Regions from separate parts of the Periweissella cryptocerci genome, predicted to be linked through region 2. Evidence: riboswitches for the same ligand, from Rfam matches in the RefSeq annotation. Region 2 holds a riboswitch; the other holds the start of a gene.
What was found. Region 2 has a riboswitch for thiamine pyrophosphate ahead of EQG49_RS11980 (thiamine-binding protein). Riboswitches for the same ligand answer to the same signal wherever they lie in the genome.
Positions count from the first base shown of each region.

Region 1 (3,432 bases), 860 kb from region 2:
AGCCCAGCTAGTGGTTCGTCAAATAATAAAACGGGTGTTCCGAGAATGAGCATACTTAGAATTTGGAGTTTCTTTTTTTGCCCACCGGAAAGGCGATAGACAACTTGGTATTTCAATTCCAAAAGATTTAAGTCAGCGAGGACGCTATCGATTTGGGCATCGGTCCAATAGTCTGCAAATTGACTGTATTTTTTGCTGAGTGCCAATTCTTCGGTTACCGTCATTTTTAGATATTGGGTTTCTGCATTTTGGAAGACCAACGCAACCTCACGAGCATATATAGGAAGTTTAATCTTGGAAATATTTTGGTCAAGATAACTAATGCTCCCTTGATACTTGTGGAGTCGTGTTAGCGCCATGAAAAAGGTTGATTTACCAACCCCATTTGGGCCGGTAATTAAGGTCATTTTCTTGGCAGGAATTTCTAAATCGACGTCTGAAAAAAGAACTTGGTCATTCGTGCCAAAGCTAACTTGATCGAGGTGCATAACTATTTCACCCATGGGTAATGCAAAATCATGGGTCGTTGGCTGGTATTGCGCGAAGAGGGCGCTAGCATCGTTTAATTGTTGAATATTAGTACTATTAATCTGATAGACTGTGGTAACTAAATCGGCATACCCCTCCAAATCATGATCGGCAACTAAAATTGTCCGACCAGCTAATTGCAAGGCCTTGAGCTTGGCTAATAAAGCTAACCGCGCTTCAGGGTCAACACTTGCAAATGGTTCATCAAGTAAAATGATGTCACTTTGCATGACGAAAACGATAGCTAAGGCAACTTTTTGCGCCTCACCACCCGAAAGCGTCGCTAATTGGCGATCTTGTAAATCAGTAATGCCGACAAATTCCAAAGCTGCCAGTGCCCGGGCCTTAATTTCACTAGGTTCAACTTGCAAATTCTCAAGGGTAAACACTAATTCATTGAACGGGGTTTTCATTGCAAATTGCTCACTAGGATTTTGAAATAACAAACCTATTTTTTGAACACGGTCTACAGTTGCATATTCATCAAGTGGGTGTTCGTCGACAAGTATCTTGCCGCTGACGTTACCGCCATATTCGGGATATAAGCCAGCCAGCGTTTTGAGGAGTGTTGACTTACCTGAGCCAGATGGTCCGCTGAGTAGATTGAAAGACCCAGGAGCTAACGTGAGATTGACATCGGCTAGAGTTGGCGTCGTCGCAGGGACAACACCATCAACTGGATTTTCAACATACGTGAATGTTAAATTTTGTGTGGTCAAGGTGGCCATTGTAATCCCTCCAAAAATGTCGTGGCTTCAGAACTGCTGAGATTTGAATCTGTAAACAACAGCTTCGTGCCCAAGTTCCAAATAACATGTTATGTACATACAGCTGACCGTAGCCAACTGCAATATTTATGCCTTGTAAGTGTTGATTAACGAGCAAGAACACCAGATTTTTCGATAAGTTTAGTAATCGCATTGACGAGAACACCACCGAAGAAACCAATTGAGATAAAGCGAATAATGAATAATGCCGCTAACATACCGAAACTGTATGAGGCGTAACCATTCGCGAATAAATCCCAACCAAAGGTAACAATGGTTGATGTGAGCGCTGAGAGAAATAAACTGAAGGCGTTCCATTTTTTATAACCGGTGAAAGCAAAACCAAGTTCGGCACCGATACCTTGAATAAAACCAGAAAGTAAGTTGGAAACTCCCCATTGAGAACCAATCATCATTTCCGCTGCGGCTGCAAGAAATTCACCAAGCAATGATGCACCAGCTTTACGAAGCAGGAAACCAGCCATTGGACCGGCCATAACCCACGCACCAATCGTGATGTCATTTGCGAATGGCTTCAGTGGTGTGGCAGCGACAACGTTGTACACGAAGGCCCAAGCCCAGAAAATGAAACCAAAGAAAATACCGATGAGGGCCAAAAGAATCACGTCGCGTAGACGCCAGTGTGTTACTTTATTTGAAGCTGTATTTGTTGATTGCATGTGCATCAACCTCCCGAATTTATTTGAAAGCCGCGACAATCGGGTAATTGTTCAACGATTAAGATAATTTCAACGTGTACATGAAATTAAACATGCTTACCATTTGTAATAAAAAAGCCACTCTCCATTAATGAAATGAAGAGTGGCTAAAAAATTGCTAGAATATGAATAAGCAAAATAGTCGTATCTTCCTCCACTAGTACTAACTAGATCAGGTTCAATGGGTATCATCTCAGCTGTAACAGCACCCCAGATAGCTTGGCTTTCAATTGTGTGTGGCTTTTAAGACCACGACGTTAGTATAAACGAAATTGTTTCGGATGTATATAGGTGGATTATTTTGCTGGTTTTAAATTACATTGTATGATTGAAAATGCCACTCCGTGCCTGGAAATTGCTTGGCGCACCGCGCTGGAAGCACATGTTCAAGCCAAAGTACGGTCTTGAACAACTCGGATAAGCTGGGAGTCTAAGGAATAAATTCCTAAGACTCCTCATCTTATCCTCAGCGGAAATATGTGCTGCACACATATTTCCCCAGTCGTGGTGTAAAGGCTACGCCCGCCAAGCAATTTCCAGGCACTCCGTTAGTATGCAGAGCTGAACCATAAACCCGTAAAACCACTAGCGAAATAAATATTACTAACCTTTTACTTGAATTTTAACTAATAAAATCTGACGCAACTCCACTTTGTAATTATGCATGTGACCTGGCTACACAAAATATAAAAGCTGATTTTAATCTAATTAGGATAAATTACTAATTAACGGAGGGGGATTTTTGGTTTGGCGTTTACCTCGTACCGTGGTAGCAATAATTTTAACGGAGTTTAAATTATTGGATTTGTGGAGATAGTGTGCTAGCTCCACAAACTGAGTGAGACTCGCAGAGGCTCGTGAAGCTTGTCTTTCTACCATGGTGGCCAAACCAAAAATTTCGCGGAGTGGCATTTATCAGCAACGTTATCTAGCAAAGTCTGTAATATAATCAGATTACTAGTAAAATGTAAGCAGATTTGACGAAATATGTTAAAATATAGAAATAAGTAAATGACGGGGTAAAAGTGAATGCAAACATGGGATAAGCACCTAGTATTACCAGCTAATCAGCCGGCAATTTCAATTAAAGAACAACTCACTGCTTGGAAAATTCCAAAGCGGATTCGGGGTGCTATTCGGATGCGCGAGGGCTTAGAACTTAATGGGAAATACCAACCAACTAATACGATTTTGAAACCAGGGGATGAACTGGATTTGCATTTTATTGATTCAGACTTTATGACTCCAGAATCTAATTATGTTAGCGATGATTCAGTGAAACTAGATGTCATTTTTGAAAATGACGATTTGATGGTGGTTAACAAGCCACGGGGCTATAAGTCACACCCTAATTCACCGGGTGAAGATCAAACGATGATGAACTTTGCGGCGGCTTATTTGGCGGATCAACCGGGTAA
Region 1 is NZ_CP037940.1:1,819,343-1,822,774, forward strand. Features, by position in the region: gene EQG49_RS08030 (ABC transporter ATP-binding protein) at 1-1,256, opposite strand, end outside; gene EQG49_RS08035 (ECF transporter S component) at 1,403-1,975, opposite strand; TPP riboswitch at 2,147-2,237, opposite strand; gene EQG49_RS08040 (RluA family pseudouridine synthase) at 3,044-3,432, shown strand, end outside.
Region 1: another riboswitch for thiamine pyrophosphate. It lies ahead of EQG49_RS08035 (ECF transporter S component); the one in region 2 lies ahead of EQG49_RS11980 (thiamine-binding protein).

Region 2 (3,432 bases):
TGGGGCACAAGTTACGCAGTTTAAACTTGGTGATCGGGTTTATGGGCGACCACGGACGACGCGCACTGGAACATATGCAGAATACATCGCGGTTAATGAGGCGGAACTTGCATTGATGCCCACTAACTTGAGTTTTGAAGAAGCCGCCTCGATTCCATTAGTTGGTTTGACTTCATATCAAGCGCTGACCGAACAACTAAACATTCAAGCGGGTGATAAATTATTTATTCCCAGTGGTGCCGGTGGTGTTGGTACAATCGCCATTCAAATCGCCCATCTGTTGGGTGCCCGCGTCGCAACAACTGCCAGCGAAAAATCAATGGCGACGCTAGCTCCATTTAATCCAGAAGTGGTGATTGACTACCGGAAACAAGATTTTAGTGAAGTGCTGCACGATTATGATGCCATCTATGATACTCGGGGTGGTGATGACTTAGTCAAAAGTGTCAAAATTTTAGCGCCACATAAAGCTGTCGCAACGGTGGCGGGAATGCCTGATCGCAAATGGGCGCAAGCTGCCAAGCTCCCACTCAGCAAGCAGCTAATGATTGGGGCAATGAGTCGGAAAGCCACGCAAGCTGCTAAAAAAGCCCAAGCGGAGTATAAATTTTTCTTCATGCGCCCAAGTGGTGAGCAACTAGCTCAATTAACCACGTGGCTTGAAGCCGGCAAGATTGTGCCAGTAATCGACCGCGTTTTTGATTTCGCCGATGCCCAAGCCGCACTAGATTACGTCGAAGCAGGGCATGCACATGGTAAAGTGATTATTAAAATTAATTAGCAATACGAGGCCGTGGAGATAACGTAATCGACCCTTGTGCAAAGATAGTCCTGATTTTACCTTAGCTTTTTGTGAGGTAGAAATCAGGGCTATTAACGTGAGTTCACACGAATAAAAAGCAAACATGTTCAGTGTGACATTGGTAACGGCACGCAAATAGGTCTACAATGAACTTATAGTAAGCAATTTTAGTGAAGCATTACAGCTATTTCGGGGGAAATACTAATGAACTTAACTGAAGCGAATATTTCAATGCAAACGCTTTTTGAGCAACTGGAAAAGCGCCGTTTAAATCCCAAATATTATCAAGGCATCGCATTTCACGATAACAGTGCCATTGCAATTACACTTGCAGAATACTTTACGCCAAAATATTTGTACGTTGCCAAGCATATGAATAATTTTTCAAAATTACAACGTGGTTTCTCAACGGTAAACACAATGCTTGTTGTTCTGATTGGGTTGGGGGCGATTCATCAAGTGTTGCCAGCAATAATAGTTGGCATTGTGCTATTGGGGAGTGAATATATCTATCGTATGGGACTACTGGTAACCCGTAATTCCAAGACGCCACTGAGTTACCACGAATTCAATTTATTGTTACAACATTATGATGAGTATCAGCAATTATCAGACGAAGCGATGGTTTCAACTTTAGCTAACGAACTACTGGAAGCAAACAAGCAACAGCGGAGCTTCCAAAAAACGGAAATTATCCGAAATAATATGGCGCGCCATACTAAAAGCATGGTTTCGCGCTACGACAAAATTTAAAGATTACGAATATTTGTTGATAAGAAAGATTAATGTCGCTGAGACTATGCGGTGGTATTTTTGCTAGATTCACATTTTTGTCTGTTAATTGTATGTTATGATACACTCGTAACATATATCTGGGGTGCCACTCGGCTGAGATAATACCCATTGAACCTGGTGGCTAAAACCGGCGTAGGAAGATATTAGCGAATTTATGTTAATTTGAACTTGGTTCAATGAGAGTTTTGAGTTTGGTGGTCGCTTTTTATTGTTACAAAATAAATGAAGCGGGGATTATCATATGAATTCAAGTATTGCGATCCAAATTTTGCCAATTGTGGAAGATAAGAACGAAGTGATTCGGATTGTCGATGAAGTGATTGCTTATATTGATGGCACGGGAGTAAATTACCAAGTGGGGGCATTTGAAACGACGCTCGAAGGTGATTACGATCAACTGATGGATATTTTGAAAAACATTCCACTAGTTGGTACCAAGGCCGGCGCTGACTCAGTTATGACTTATGTAAAAATTAATTATCAAGCAGCCGGTGATGTCTTAACAATCGCCAAAAAGACCGACAAATATCGTTAATGCGAGACAACCCGCGACCTTAATTGGTTGCGGTTTTTTTAGGAGTAAATACTGGAATGTTAGAGGCTCAATTACGTCTGACTTGGAATTTATAAAATGTGACGAGATGTATGATGCCACTGCGTGCCTGAAAATCACATTGTGCACCGAAATGGAAGCACATGCCCAAGCTGCTTGCTTATGCCTGCGAACCGGTAACGCAAAACATCCCAGCATTTTGTTGCACAAAATACTGAATCTAATCCTAACGCGATTAGATTAGCCTTGCAGGCTGGATGTCTGTCTTGGGCAATTCGGGATAGCTGGCAGTCTAATGGCTAAAGCCAAAAGACTGCTCACATTTGTAGCTACGCTGGACAAATAAGGTCCGGTCGGCTCTACCCTCAGCGACAAACTCGACACGTGGTGTCACGTCCCATTTCGGTGTAAAGTCTGCCGGCCACAAAGTGATTTTCAGTCACTCCGCTAGATAAACGTGGAATTATTGATTGCCACTAAACTGGTAGCGCCAAGGATTACAGCATATTACTAGTCAGACTGCCTGCTCAAACTAACGAAGAGACTGGTTCCAGACACGTAGTGGGAATCAATCTGAGACACACATCCAAATTCCGCGCTAGAAAAATTTTAACCAAAATATGACGCAGTTCAATTCCATGGTGTCGTTGGGATTGAACTTTTTTGATTATCTTCAAGTTTTTCTAATTGTGTGGTTGTTTTTATAAATCCGAAAATTGAAAAATATAAGGTAAACCGGTGAAATTGTCAAAGCCGTAAAAACAACTATTTTTCTTGAATAGGCGTTTTTGTTCTTAAGAAGAAAATAGACCGTTCAGCGGTTGCGACTTTATAGCGTTAAGAAAGAATAATGCGGTTTAAGAAAATGTGAATCTAACGCCAATAAAAGGGTTAATATGTCCTTAAAAATGGGATTGAGAATTAATGTTTTCCAGCTAAGGCCATTGTTGGATAGAGGAGGGGCAAATGATTGAAATACAAAGTGTATCAAAAATTTTTGGCGATAAAAAAATTTTGAATAACTTTTCAATGAATATTGGTGCAAATGAAATAGTTGGAATTGTGGCGCCAAATGGAACGGGAAAGTCAGTACTTCTTGAGCTTATTATTGGAAAACTAAAACCGAACCAAGGTAGCATCTCGGTGTCTAATGAAGTGACGCACAATATATATTATCAACCGCAGTCGGACAATTACCCGGAAAACATGAAAGTTAAAGAGGTTTTGAAGTTGTATGAGAACGTTTATGCATTGCATTATGACAAAAATATTTTTAACGACT
Region 2 is NZ_CP037940.1:2,682,659-2,686,090, forward strand. Features, by position in the region: gene EQG49_RS11970 (NADP-dependent oxidoreductase) at 1-781, shown strand, start outside; gene EQG49_RS11975 (hypothetical protein) at 1,007-1,555, shown strand; TPP riboswitch at 1,666-1,753, shown strand; gene EQG49_RS11980 (thiamine-binding protein) at 1,839-2,132, shown strand; gene EQG49_RS11985 (ATP-binding cassette domain-containing protein) at 3,117-3,432, shown strand, end outside.